DNA from 2 places in the Trichloromonas sp. genome. Region 1 is predicted to be linked to the other one. Evidence: riboswitches for the same ligand, from Rfam matches in the RefSeq annotation. Region 1 holds a riboswitch; the other holds the start of a gene.
What was found. A riboswitch is a leader RNA that binds a small molecule or an ion and turns the genes downstream of it on or off. The one in region 1 is predicted to bind molybdenum cofactor.
Positions count from the first base shown of each region.

Region 2: linked by a shared signal. The riboswitch ahead of ABYV89_RS03300 (substrate-binding domain-containing protein) and the one ahead of ABYV89_RS04300 (aldehyde ferredoxin oxidoreductase C-terminal domain-containing protein) in region 1 are both predicted to bind molybdenum cofactor.

Region 1 is NZ_JBFHGD010000031.1:12,882-19,971, reverse strand. It holds gene nuoF (NADH-quinone oxidoreductase subunit NuoF) at 1-1,112, opposite strand, end outside; gene nuoE (NADH-quinone oxidoreductase subunit NuoE) at 1,159-1,647, opposite strand; gene moaA (GTP 3',8-cyclase MoaA) at 1,691-2,665, opposite strand; gene ABYV89_RS04310 (HesA/MoeB/ThiF family protein) at 2,709-3,536, opposite strand; gene ABYV89_RS04305 (MoaD/ThiS family protein) at 3,538-3,762, opposite strand; gene ABYV89_RS04300 (aldehyde ferredoxin oxidoreductase C-terminal domain-containing protein) at 3,857-5,587, opposite strand; molybdenum cofactor riboswitch at 5,619-5,736, opposite strand; gene ABYV89_RS04295 (iron-containing alcohol dehydrogenase) at 5,781-6,944, opposite strand.
Region 2 is NZ_JBFHGD010000022.1:14,684-21,773, forward strand. It holds gene nrfD (NrfD/PsrC family molybdoenzyme membrane anchor subunit) at 1-357, shown strand, start outside; gene fdhD (formate dehydrogenase accessory sulfurtransferase FdhD) at 506-1,963, shown strand; molybdenum cofactor riboswitch at 1,972-2,090, shown strand; gene ABYV89_RS03300 (substrate-binding domain-containing protein) at 2,174-2,977, shown strand; gene ABYV89_RS03305 (ABC transporter permease) at 2,987-3,673, shown strand; gene ABYV89_RS03310 (ABC transporter ATP-binding protein) at 3,677-4,414, shown strand; gene ABYV89_RS03315 (molybdopterin molybdotransferase MoeA) at 4,381-5,595, shown strand; gene mobB (molybdopterin-guanine dinucleotide biosynthesis protein B) at 5,607-6,116, shown strand; gene ABYV89_RS03325 (twin-arginine translocase TatA/TatE family subunit) at 6,144-6,329, shown strand; gene ABYV89_RS03330 (response regulator) at 6,603-7,090, opposite strand, start outside.

The sequences.
Region 1 (7,090 bases):
GTGGTGCCGGCGGGAACCTCGACCAGGCCGGTGTGCTTGACCTTGCCGGTCAGGGCGAAGATCTTGGTCCCCTTGGTCCCTTCGGTACCGATGGCGCTGTACCAGTCGGCGCCGTTGTAGAAGATGTAGGAGACGTTGGCGAAGGTCTCGACGTTGTTGATGTTGGTCGGGTAGCCCCAGAGACCGCGCACCGCCGGGAACGGCGGCCGGGGGCGGGACATCCCGCGCTGCCCTTCGATGGAGGCCATCAGCGCGGTCTCTTCGCCGCAGACGAAGGCGCCGGCGCCGGCCTTGATGCGCATGTCGAAATCGAAGCCGAGCCCCAGGCAGTTCTTGCCGAGGAAGCCTTTTTCGTAGCAGGTGTCGATGGCCATCTGCAGCCGCTTGATCGCCAGCGGGTATTCGGCGCGCACGTAGACGTAGCCGAACTTGCAGCCGATGGCGTAGGCGCCGATCATCATCCCCTCGATCAGGCCGTAGGGGTCGCCTTCGAGTACCGAGCGGTCCATGAACGCCCCCGGGTCCCCTTCGTCGGCGTTGCAGATCAGGTACTTGGTCTCACCGGGGGTCGCCGCGCAGAAGCTCCATTTGACCCCGGTAGGGAAGCCGCCGCCCCCTCGTCCGCGCAGGCCGGAGCGCTTGACTTCGTCGATGACTTCGGCGGGCTTCATGGTCACCGCCTTCTTGATCCCCTGAAAGCCTTTGTGGTCGAGGAAGTCTTCGAGGCTCTCGGCATCGATGGTGCCGCAACGCGAGAAGATGATGCGCTGCTGCTTCTCGAGGAACTTGGCGTAATAGGGACCGGCCACCTTCTTTGCAACCGGCTCGTTGCCCAGCACATGCTGCTCGACGATCTGCGGCACCATCTCGGGCGTACAGAAGTCATAGGTCACGGCGGCCTGGCCGGGCATCACCACGTCGACCAGAACGTCGTTGGCGCAGAGACCGCGACAGCCGGTACCGACCACGTCGCAGCGCTTGCCGATCTTGGCTTCGACGCCCTGCTTGGCGAACTCCGCCTCAAAGGCGTCGCCAACAGCCTTCGCACCGGAGGCCAGCCCTCCTGTTCCCTGACAGATTAGAATTTTAATCGCTTCTGCTTTTGCGGCCATATCTATTTAATCCCCACTCGGTGAATGGTGTTAAGTCCCGGGAACCTTAGTCCATCGCCTGGTATTTCTTGATGACCTCGTCCATCTTCTGCACCGTGATGCTGCCGTAGGTATCATCATTGACCATGATAACCGGAGCCATCCCGCAGGCACCGATGCAGGCAACGTATTCGGCGGTGAACTTGAGGTCTTCCGTCGTCTCGGCGTGGCCGATCCCCAGCCGGTCGGTCAGCGTATCGGCAATCCGGCCCGCTCCCTTGACGTGGCAGGCCGTTCCCATGCAGACGCGGATGATGTACTTGCCCCGCGGCTCGAGATGGAACTGGGCGTAAAAGGTCAATACCCCGTAAATCTGGCTCGGGTAGACATTCAGACGCTCCGCCACCAGATGCACGGTCGGCTCGGGAATGTAGCCATAATGCTCCTGGATCGCCTGAAGGACCGGCATCAGGGCCCCCTTCATGTCCAGGTATTTGTCGATGACCGCATTGGCGCCGGCCAGGTCGATCTCTTCTTCGGGCATCGTTTCGTTCATTGTTTCATTCATTCCGCAGTGGGTTTGAGAAGACAAACGGGTATCAGCCGCCGATGGCGGCCATGGCAAAGGCCTGGTAACCGTCCTGGTCGCCGGCGAGATCGTGCTGAGAGGGCTTGCCGGCCACGACCCGGCGGAGTCCCTCGGCCAGAGCCTGGTTGTCGCGGGCCAGCAACGGCCGCAAATCGACCCCGGCATCAGAAAAGAGGCAGCTGCGCGCGGTCCCGGTGGCGGTCACCCGCACCCGGTTGCAGCTGTTGCAGAAATGTCCGGAGACAGCGGTAATCACACCGATCTCGCCGATGGCGCCATTGATACGAAAGTTTCTGGCCGGGCCGGACCGCTCGCCCCCATCGACCGATCGCAGCGCGTAACGCGCGGCCAGCCGGTGGATGATTTCGTCGCCGGAAATGACCTGTGAGCGCCAATCGCCGGCCTTGAGCGAGGGCATGTACTCGATGAAGCGAACCGTGACCGGGCGAGCCAGGGTGAGTTCGGCGAAATCTTCGATTTCAGAATCGTTGACTCCGCGCATCACCACCATATTGATTTTAACCCTCAGCCCCACCCGCTCCGCCGCCATCAGTCCGTCAACCACTTGGCGCAGGTCACCGGTGCGGGTGATGGCGACAAAGGTCTCGGGGGTGAGGGAATCGAGGCTGATGTTGACCCGCTGCACACCGGCAATCCTCAACGAAGCGGCCAGCTCGGGCAGCAGCTGGCCATTGCTGGTCAGTACCAGCTCCTTGAGCCCCGGCAGGGCTTTCAGGCGCGCCAGAAATTCGATGATTCCCTTGCGCACCAGCGGCTCGCCGCCGGTTACCCGGATTTTTTCGATCCCCTGCCCCACCGCCACCCGAGCGATCCGGTACAGGTCTTCATAGCTGAGGATGTTGTGCGGAGCGAGCTTGTCGACACCGGCCGCCGGCATGCAGTAACAGCAGCGCATGTTGCAGCGGTCGGTGACAGAGAGTCGCAGGTAGTTGATCTTGCGACCGAAGGGGTCGATCAGGGACATGCTGCCTCCAGCGCTTCAAGAGAAATACCTGATGGCGTAAATGTCATAAGCTGATTTCGCAGAATTCCATATCGAGCAGGTCGACATTCAGGCAACGCCCGGTCAGGGGGGTCCCCCTGTCGAGCAGCAGCTTGCAGACCTCGGCGACTTCGAGACTGGCCACCACCGCCGGGGTGAAGGAAGGGTTGCCCAGCTCTTTCTCCACGCCCTTGCTGGCGATGGCATGCCCCTGGCCTCGGTAAATTTTTTCCAGCAGCAGGTCTCCCGGCTGCTGGGTGGTCAGCTGCCCGTACCAGCCGGCAATGGCGCCGTGCACCAGCGGGATGCCGAGATCACGGCAGACAGCGGCGAGCTCGAGTCGCACGTTAATACTGTCGAGCCCGTCGACGGCGACCCGTGCCCCCTTGAGCAGGAGTCCCCCCTTGGCCGCCCCGAACGCCTCGGGAACCGCGGTTACGGAAACGGCCGGGTTAACCCGCGCCACCCGTTCTGCGGCGACATCCACCTTGCGGCGACCAAGATCGAGAGGAGTGGCCAGTAACTGGCGATTGAGGTTGTGCTCTTCAAAGACATCGGGATCGACGACCAGCAGTTCACCGACCCCCAGGCGGGCCAGCTCTTCGATGATGTAGCCACCGAGGCCGCCGCAGCCGATGACGGCCACCCGGCTGCCGAAGAGGGTCCGCTGATCGTCGCAGGAGATGATCTGCCGGTTGCGCTGGTAGCGTGCCGGCAGGATATCGGCGGCCAGGGCCTGAGCCTCGACCTGGGCCAGACTCAGCCCGAAACGCTCGGCGGCCGCCACCTGGGCGGTCCAGGGAAACAGGTCGCCGGTGCAGCGGGAACGGATAAACTCGAGCAGTTCGGTCATCTCAGCCTCCCCCGACCAGGGGGAAGAGCGAAAGGGTATCCCCTTCGGCCAGCACCCGGTCGACCTGGGCATGCCGACCGTTGACCATGACCACGCCGAGTTCCGCTTCGGTCAGACCAACCTCGGCGACGATCTGCCGGCAGGTCGTCCCCTGGGGAAAATCGAATTCAGCGACCTTGAAACGGCCGTTGCGGAACATGGCAAACAGCTTTACCGTCACTCTCATCCTTACCTCCTCAAGAGATGTCGGTCGGAACAAAAAAACCCCGGTGTGGCCAGAACGGCCACACCGGGAAAGGAGAGAGGACACGGACCTCTCTTTAGAAGTTCCAGAACTCGTCGATTTCCTCGTCGCTGAAATCCCAGACCACGTTGTGCGGTGCCACCGGCTCGAACTTGAAGAATTCGGGCAGGCGGTCATCGGCGGCGGTGAAACCGGCGGCCTGGTTGAAGGCACGCTCGATCTTCAGGACGCTCTTGCCGAGGTTGGTGACATCGTCGCCGGTCAGATTGATACCGAAACGGGCATTGATCATGTCGATCAGGGCCGGCAGGCATTCGGGGATGTCGAGGGCCGGGAAGGCGATGAAGATACACATGCCGGTCGAGTCGACGGCGGCGGTGGCGATCTGCAGGTTGCGGGAAAGCTCAACCTGGCCGTCCTTCTTCAAGGGGTCGACAAAGCCGCCGACGTTGAGGATGTTGGTGGCGATGGTGTAACCGGCGGTGTGGTCGGCGCCCATGGTGCTGGTGGCATAGGTGATGCCGATCCCCTTGACGCTGCGGGGGTCGTATGCGGGGATGCCCTGGTTCTTGACCACGGGGACGCGGGTGACGCCGTAGGTGCGGCCGACGTGACCGGTGCCGCCGCCGAGGATGCGGCCGAGCGCCGTCCCCTTGCCGATCTCTTCGGTCAGCATGCGGATGACACCTTTGCCGTCGCCGAAAGGCAGCACGCCGGCTTCCATGGCAACACCGAACATGACCGCGGTTTCAATCGAATCGACCCCGAGATCGTCCATGATATTGTCGGCCTCGGCGATGTCATCGAGGGTCTCGATGCAGCAGTTGGCGCCCAGGCCCCAGATGGTCTCGTACTCAAAGCCGGAGGTGACGTACTTGCCGTCCTTGTCGTTGTAGACCTGGGAGCACTGGATGATGCAGCCGGCATGGCAGCCGTGCTTGGTTTTGCCACCGCGCTCGACGATGGTGTCGTGCATGGTTTCACCGCTGATGTTGTCATGGGCGGCGAACTGGCCGGTGGTGAAGTTGCGGGTCGGCAGGCCGCCGGCCTCATTCAGAATGTTGACCAGCACGTTGGTGCCGTAGGTCGGCAGGCCTTCGCCAGCCACCGGGTGGTCGAGCAGGGCCTTGGCGAAGACGCGGGCCGCGGTCTTGAACTTGTCCGGATCGGCGATGGTGATGCCGGGAGCGCCTTCGGCATCGATGCTGATAAACTTGATTTTCTTCGAACCCATGACGCCGCCGAGACCGCCGCGACCGTGGCTGCGGATCTTGCTGTCGGGATCTTTGACCGAGATGTTGGCCATCGCCATTTTCATCTCGCCGGCCGGACCGATGGTCATCACGCCGGTCTTCTTGCCGAGGCGGGCCTCGATCGTTTCGATGACGGCGAAGTTACCCTTACCGATCAGTTCGCTCTCTTCGGCGATGGTGACGCCTTCCTTGGTGACATGCAGGCCGTACCACTTGTCATCCTTGGGCAGCCCTTCGATGATCAGGGCCTTGATCCCCATCTTGGCAAACTGCTGAGCGCTGGTGCCGCCGGCGTTGCTTTCCTTGATGGTGCCGGTCAGCGGGCTCTTGGCGCCGCAGGACATGCGGCCGGAGTTGGCGGCAGCGGTACCGCTGAGAAGACCCGGAGCAAAGACCAGCTTGTTGTTGGGGCCGAGAGCATGACAGGTGGGGGGAACTTCTTCGGAAACGATGGTCGAAGTCAGGGCGCGGCCACCGAGGCCGGCCCAATTGGCGGGCACATCCTCGACTTTAGCGGTGAGAGTGGTCATGTTGACGCGAAAAATTTTGTTCATTCTTGATTTCTCCCTTTCATGTGGTTCGTCCGCCGCGCGGAAGACATCTCCTTTCCGAAAGGGAGGCCCCGTCGTTTCCAACGGAACCCTTTGGCCAGCCACCCTGAGGCGATCCTGTTAGGCAGTGAGGCTCGGAGATGAGGTAAAAACCGGGACCGCGGAAACGCCCGCGGTCCCGGTCGGTGCAGTCGCCTTACATGGCAGCCTTGTAGATGCCGATGACGCAGTCGAGGGTCGCGGTGCGGGGGTTGGTCAGCATGCAGGCGTCCTTCATGGCGTTCTCGGCCATAATGCGCAGATCGGTTTCCTTGACGTTGAGCGCCGTGAGGCCGGCGGGGATCCCGATGTCGCTGGAGAGCTTGCGGATCGCAGCGATCCCCTTGGCGGCGGCTTCGACGTCGGAGAGGCCGCTGATGTTCTCACCCATGGCAACGGCGATGTCGGCGAAGCGCTTGGGGTTGGAAATCATGTTGAACTCGCACACCGACGGCAGCAGGATGGCGTTGCAGACACCGTGGGGCAGGTTGTAGAAGCCGCCGAGCTGGTGCGCCATGGCGTGAACGTAGCCGAGCGAGGCGTTATTGAAGGCCATGCCGGCCAGGTACTCGGCGTAAGCCATCTTGTCGCGAGCCTCAAGGTTCTTGCCGTTGGCCACAACCGGACGCAGGTACTCGGCGACCAGTTCAATGGCCTTGATGGCGCAGGCGTCGGTAATCGGGGTGGCGATGGTCGAGACATAGGCCTCGACAGCGTGGGTCAGGGCGTCCATGCCGGTAGCGGCGGTCAGGGCAGCCGGCTTGCCGACCATCAGAACCGGATCATTGATGGCGACATTGGGGGTGCAGCGCCAGTCGACGATGGCCATCTTCACCTTGGTGTCGGTGTTGGTGATGATGCAGAAGCGGGTCATCTCAGAAGCGGTGCCGGCGGTGGTGTTGATGGCGACGAAGGGAGGCATCGGCTTGCTGGTTTTGTTGACCCCTTCGCAGTCGCGGATGTGGCCGCCGTTGGTGGCGACCATGCCGATCCCCTTGGCGCAATCGTGGGAAGAGCCCCCGCCCAGGGAGATGATGGCGTCGCACTTGTTGTCCTGGTAAACCTTCAGTCCGTCATGGACGTTCTTGTCGGTCGGGTTAGGCTCTGCGCCGTCAAAAATAATCACGGACACGCCGGATTTCTCGACCTGCTCCTTGATCTGGGCAGCCATACCCATGGCGGTAATCCCTTTGTCAGTGACCAGCAGGGCCTTCTTGGCACCGAGGGCCTTGACCTGATCGCCGGCTTCCTTGGAGGAACCAACGCCCATAAGAGATACGGTGGGAATGAAGAATCCGAAAGTCTGATCTGCTAATGCCATTGTTTTTCTCTCCTATTTAATACGGTTGAGGATTATGCCCATTGACCTGTCATGCCATGGGACGCGCACTTGCTTTCAGGCACCGAGCGCCGACTATCAAACGCCTGCACCTTGTCAAATGATCCGCTTGAAACTGGAACAAGCAA
Region 2 (7,090 bases), on a different contig from region 1:
GAAATGTGTGTCGGCTTCATCCTGCCGATGATCATGTTCACCCAGAAGTCGGTGCGTGAAGACGACCGGCGCCGGGTCATCGCCGCCTGCCTGGTCGTCTTCGGCCTGGTGCTCAATCGCTTCAACGTCTCGATGTTCGGCATGATGGATCCCAACGAGATCTATTACCCCTCGATCATCGAGTCGTTGGTGACCATCGGGATCATCGCCGGCCACATCCTTTTCTTTGTACTGATTGCCAAGTACTTCCCGATCTTTGAGCACCATCCGGAAACGGTCGATTACACGATTCCTGATCATTTCCACAAGATCGATGACGGTCATCCGGCCGAAGCCAAGGCGGCCCACGGCGGATAAGGAAACACCCCCACCCTGACCCTCCCCCTTGATGGGGGAGGGGACTTTTCTTGTGGATAACGGTTTCAATTCCTGCCTGATGGGTGAGACCGTTCCCTCTTTCTCAGGGTGAGGGGCTGGCGTGAAAAAATGATCAAAGGAACAAGCCATGGATCATTCAAGGAATCGCACCATCTACCAGTTTAAAAGCGGCAGCCTGGCGGCAAAAGAACGGCAGGTCGTTCAGGAATTCCCACTGCGGCTGACGGTTAACGGCCGCGAACTGGCGACCCTGATCGCCTCTCCCCATCAGCTCAACTTTCTGGTGGCCGGCTTCCTGCGCAACCAGGGTTTCGCCGGCCATCTCGACGATTTTCTGCAGCTCGGCATCTGCTCTGATTTCGGTGCCGCCCAGGTGCGCCTGAAACGGGAAATTCCCGAGCGGCTCAAGCCGACCCTCACTTCCGGCTGCGGCACCGGCATCACTTTCAGCCTGCCGGAGGCGGCCGCGCCGGCTGAGCTCTCCGCTGCGCCTGCGGCAACCTTCAACCCTGATGCGGTGTTCGCCCTGATGAAAGAGCTGCATCGGCAGGCCGAGAACTACCAGAGCCACGGCGGCATCCACTCGGCGGCGGTTGGCGACGGCCAGCGCCTGCTCCTTTACGCCGAGGATCTCGGCCGCCACAACACCCTTGACCGCATCGCCGGCGAAGCCCTGTTCAAAGGGATTGACCTGTCCGGCAAGATGCTGGTCAGCTCGGGGCGGGTCTCCACCGAGATGGTGGCCAAGGCGGCCCGGCTCGGTATTTCGCTGATCGCTTCGCGCACTTCGCCCACCGACATGGCAGTGCAGATGGCCGAGCAGGCCGGCATCACCCTGATCGGCTACCTGCGCGGCGAAAGCTTTGAAGTCTATTGTCATCCGCAGCGACTCGCCGCTCCCCGGCTGCTGCCGAAGATCGCCGGTGTCACCGGGGTTATCCTGGCCGGCGGCGAATCGCGTCGGATGGGGAGCGACAAGTCGCTGCTGCCTTTGGCCGGCGGCCGCTTCATCGAGCACGTCTACCGGCAGATGGCCGAACTGTTCGACGAGGTTGTGCTGGTGACCAACTCACCGTCGCTGTACGCCGATCTCCCCTGCCGCAAGGTCCCTGACATCTACTACCGGCAGGGGGCGCTGGCGGGGATCCACTCGGGGCTTTGCCATGCCCGCAGCGAACGGTCCTTTGTCGTTGCCTGCGACATGCCCTTTCTCTCTGCCCCGGTCATTCGTCAACTCTGTGCCCGGGGTGACCAGGGAGATGTGGTGATCCCCCGCAGCGGCCACGGTCTCGAGCCGCTGCACGCGCTCTATTCCAAGCTCTGCCTGCCGGCGATCGAACAGGTGCTCGACGCCGGAAGGCGTAAAATTATCCAGTTTTTCCACGAAGTGCAGGTGGTCGAGGTGCCCGCAGCGGAACTGCTGCAGGTCGATCCCGAGGGGATGTCCTTTCGCAACATCAACACCCCGCAGGAATACTTCGCCCTGCGCGACCAGCTGCCGGTGACCCCGGACCCGGCTTGCGCTGCGGCGAAAAAAACAGCCGCCGCAGAAAAAAGTGCAAATTCCGGTAGGCGGATGGCGTAATTCGCTATATAATGACAACTCTCCGAATCGTATGGCCTACCGGGTTCATCCCCAAGGCCTGCGGTCTACGGGTTCGGCTGGAAACGGCCGGGCCTCCCTTTTGGAAAGGAGACCCTCGGTTGACTGGCGTACGGTGCCGGTTGGAGGCCCTTTCCGTTTCGGGAGGGGCTTTTTTATTTCGCCACTTTACGTCAACCAAGGAGATCCAACATGTTCATCACCCGCTTCCTTCTCGTCCTGCTTCTGCTGCTGACCACCCTGACCCCTTCGCTGGCCGGCGCCGAGGAGCGCCTGCGCCTGGCCACCACCACTTCGACGGAAAACTCCGGCCTGCTGGCCGAGCTTCTGCCTCCCTTTGAGAAGGCCAACGACTGCAAGGTCGACGTGATCGCGGTCGGTACCGGCAAGGCCCTCAAGCTCGGCGAGGCTGGTGACGTCGATGTGGTGATGGTTCATGCCCGGAGCCTGGAAGATGCTTTTGTCGCTTCCGGCTACGGCGTCGAGCGCAAGGACGTGATGTACAACGACTTCGTCCTGCTCGGTCCCGCGGCCGATCCGGCCGGCGCGCGCGGCAGTGCCGACGTGGCCGAGGCGATGCAGAAGATTGCCGCTGCCGCCGCCATTTTCGTCTCTCGCGGCGACCAGTCGGGAACCCACAGCAAAGAAAAAGAGCTCTGGCAGGCGACCGGAGCGGCACCGGCCGGGGACTGGTATCTCGAGGCGGGGCGCGGCATGGGCGAGGTGATCACCATGGCCACCGAGCGCAAGGGCTACACCCTCTCCGATCGCGGAACCTGGATCGCCTTCGCCGACAAGAGCGACCTGCAGATTGTTTCCGAGGGGGACAAGCGGCTGTTCAATCCCTACGGGGTGATCATGGTTAATCCGCAGCGGCACCCCCACGTCAAGCAGAAGCTGGCCCAGTCCTTTATCGACTACCTGCTCTCCGGTGAAGGGCAGGCGGTCATTGCCGGTTTCAAGAAAAACGGCAAGAACCTCTTCTTTACCTACTGAGACGAAGATTTGAGTTTCATCGGCGAATCATTCAGCACCGCCATTGCGCTGCTCTTGGCCCTCGACAGCGAGGTTCTGACCACGGTCTGGACCTCGCTGTGGGTCTCCGTCGTGGCGATACTCATCGCCATGGTTGCCGCGGTGCCGCTGGGAGGCGTGATCGCCCTGCGCGGCTTCTGCGGCAAGCGGCTGGTGCTGACCCTGCTCAATACCCTGATGGCGCTGCCGACCGTGGTGGTCGGGCTGCTCGTCTACGGCCTGATCAGCCGCCAGGGGCCGCTGGGCGAGTTCGGTCTATTGTTCACTCCCTGGGCGATGGTGATCGGCCAGGTGGTGCTGGCGGTGCCGATCGTCGCCCATTACACGGTGGCGGCGGTGGCCGGGGCCGACCCGCGCATTCTGCCGACCGCCCGCACCCTGGGCGCCGGGCCGGTACGCAGTGTGCTGCAACTGCTGCTGGAAGTGCGCTTCGGCATCATCGCCGCGGTGGTGGCCGGTTTCGGCCGGGTCATCGCCGAGGTCGGCGTGGCGATGATGCTCGGCGGCAACATTCGCGGCTACACCCGCACCATGACCACCGCCATCGCCCTGGAAACCAGCAAGGGGGAGTTCGCCTTCGGCCTCGCCCTCGGCCTGGTGCTGATGGCGGTCGCGTTGCTGGTCAACCTGTTTCTCAACCTGCTGCAGCAGAGGTGATATGTGACACCCCTTTATGAACTGAACAACATCGAGCACCGGCGCGGCAATCAAAGCGTGCTGCAGATCGACCGGCTCGAACTGCAGGCGGGCCGCCTTTACGCCCTGACCGGCGCCAACGGCGCCGGCAAGAGCACCCTGCTGCAGCTGCTGGCCCTGCTCGAGTGGCCGACGTCCGGCACCCTGCGCGTCGATGGTCTGCCGCTGCCGCTGCAGGACCGCCATCTCTGCCGCCTGCGCCGGGATATCACCCTGGTGCACCAGTCGGCCTTTCTCTTCTCCGGCACGGTGGCGGCCAATCTCGCTTTCGGTCTGAAGCTGCGCGGGCTGACCCGGCGCGAACGGGAGCGGCGCACCCTCTGGGCGCTGCAGACCGTCGGCCTGGCCGGTTTCGCCGAGCGGCGGGGCAACCAGCTTTCCGGCGGTGAAGTCCAGCGGATCGCCCTGGCCCGGGCCCTGGCCCTCAACCCTCGCATACTGCTGCTCGACGAACCGACCGCCGGCCTCGACGGCGACAGCGCCTTGGCTTTCGAAGGGCTGCTGGCCCGTCTGCGCGACCAGGGCCTGTCGATGGTCATGTCGAGCCACGATCCGCCCCTGGTGCAGCGCCTGGGGGCCGAGGAAATCCGCCTGGTCCAGGGGCGGATCCTGGGGCAGCCTTGCTCCAATAATAAATCCAATCGGCTGACCGCCACCGGGAGTCCCTTATGTCTAAATCCTTTGAAGACGCACGAACGCTGATACTCGCCCAGGTGCGCCCGCTCGCCGTCGAACGGGTCGATCTGCTCGACGCCGTCGGCCGCGCTATCGCCGAGCCGCTCGACGCCGGCCTCGACATGCCCCGTTTTGACAACTCGGCGATGGACGGTTATGCTGTGCGCGCCGAAGATTGCCAGCCTGGCACGGTGCTGCCGGTGATCGGCTACATCCCCGCCGGCGGCCGGGCCGAACCGGCCCTGAGACCCGGTTGTGCGGTGAAGATCATGACCGGCGCGCCGCTTCCCCCCGGCGCCGACGCGGTCGTCCCTTTTGAAGAGACCGACTCGGGGGACGCCGCAGTGACCATCCACGGCAAGGTGAAGGCGCAGGACCACATCCGCTTTCGCGGCGAGGACATCACCGCCGGCCAGCGGGTGATGGAAGCCGGAACCACCCTGCGTCCGGCGGAGATCAGCCTGCTCGCTTCCTTCGGCTGCGCCCGGGTGGCGGTCTACGGCCGGCCGAAAGTGGCGATCCTCTCCACCGGCGACGAACTGGTCGAGCTCGGCCAGCCGCTGACGGACGAGACCATCATCAACAGCAACTCCTGGTCGCTGGCCGCCGCGGTCAAGGAGGCCGGCGCCGAACCGGTGATGCTGGGCATTGCCCGCGACAACCTGGAGAGCCTGCGCGAAAAGCTGACCGCCGGGCTGACCTGCGACGCCCTGATCACCTCGGCCGGGGTCTCCGCCGGCGACCGCGACCTGGTGCGCGAGGTGCTGGAAGAACTCGGCGTGCAGCAGCTCTTCTGGAAGATCGACATCAAGCCGGGGCGTCCCACCGCTTTCGGCATGAAAGGCGCGGTGCCGGTCTTTTCCCTCCCCGGCAACCCGGTCTCCAGCATGATCACCTTCGAGGAATTCGCCCGGCCGGCCCTGCTCAAGATGATGGGGCACCGGCAGGTGCTCAAGCCGCTGATCAAGGCGACCCTCAAGCAGCCGGTAAAGAAGAAGCCGGGGCGCACCCACTTCATGCGGGTCACGGTATTCGCCGAGAATGGCGAACTGGTGGTGGCCAGTTCGGGGGATCAGAACACCGGCATCCTGCGCACCATGCTGCGTGCCAACGCCATCGCCATCCTCTCCGCCGAGCGCGAACGCTACGAAGCCGGCGAGGAAATCCAGATTCATCTGCTCGATCAGGTTACTGACCTGGCCAATTGATAGGAGTAATCATGAGAAGCAAGGCCATTTCCTTTGTCGCCAAGTCGGGGACCGGCAAGACCACCCTGCTGGAGAACGTCATCGGCGAGCTGAAAAGCCGCGGTTACAGGGTCGGCGTCATCAAGCACGATGCCCACCAGTTTGATATCGATCATCCCGGCAAGGATAGCTACCGCCTCACCGCCGCCGGCGCCGACACCATGCTGATCAGTTCGCCGGCCAAACTGGCCCTGGTCAAGCAGCATTCGGCGTCGCCTTCGCTTGACGAGTTGCTGGCAACCTACTTCACCGACGTCGACCTGGTGGTCACCGAAGGCTTCAAGAAGAGCGGACTGCCAAAAATCGAGCTGCACCGCAAGGAGCGCAGCCCGACGCTGATCTGCCGCGGCGAGGAGAATGACCCGACTCTGCTGGCGGTGGCCAGCGACGACCAGCTCGATCTCGACGTGCCGCTGCTCGACCTTAATAATCCCGCCGCCATCGTCGATTTCGTGGTGTCGGCCCTCAATTTGCGCAAATAACCATTTCCCAATAAAGGAGCAACACGTATGTTCGGACTCGGAACCCAGGAAATGCTGATCATCCTCGTGCTGGTAATGATCGTCTTCGGCGCGGGCAAGCTTCCGCAGGTAGGAACCGCCCTCGGCAGCGGGCTGAAGAATTTCAAGAAGGGGATGAAAGAGGGCGTCGAAGAAGCCCAGATCGTTGATGAGAGCGACAAGCCGGCGGTTTGATGTTTTTCGACAGTGGGACGAACAATAGCCACCTGCTCTGCGGGTGGCTATTGTCGTTGCGGGCCGGGTATGTGCCGCTTGCGCTTTTTTCAGGAAGCAGATCTTCTGCGCCAGGGTGCTTTTGCGGGCGCTGTCTTTCCGCGGTACCTTCCCTTTTTGCCGACAATGGGAAAGGGAGAGGGAGTCCTCTTCAATGGGTTCAAGGGCTTATGGTGAAAGCCGAAGTGAGCCCGCGCAAAAGCCGCCGGTCGGGGGTGGAGGAGCCGCGGCCGGCTACCAGAAAGGGGTGATGCAGCGAGGCTGGATATAATGTCTGAGAGCCTCGACATCTTCAAGGCGCAGCCCGATAAACTGAATGCCAAGGCCGCACGGAAGGTGAGGCTTGAGTTTGTCCTCCGGGTAATTGACCCAGGCGATGCGCCCTCCACAGGCGATGATGCGCTGTGGGTCGGTGAGAGCGAATTCCAGGTGCAACGGAGTCCCCGGAGCGAAGATTTGGTCGGTTTCCAGGAAAATGCCACCGCTGCTCAGATTGATTGAATAGTCAGAAAGTACTTCGCGAGTTCCATCCAGGGTGAAGGAGACACGGATGCGCGCTGGGATGCGAGGAGCCTGGCGGCCACTGAGGCTCAGATAGCGGGCGGTAACCTCCAGAACCTGATGCCGGTCAAGGGGTTTGTTGATGATGTCGTCGCAGCCTGCCAGCCGGCATCGCTCCAGATCAGCATCGTTGGCCGTCATGGTGATGATCACGACCGGAG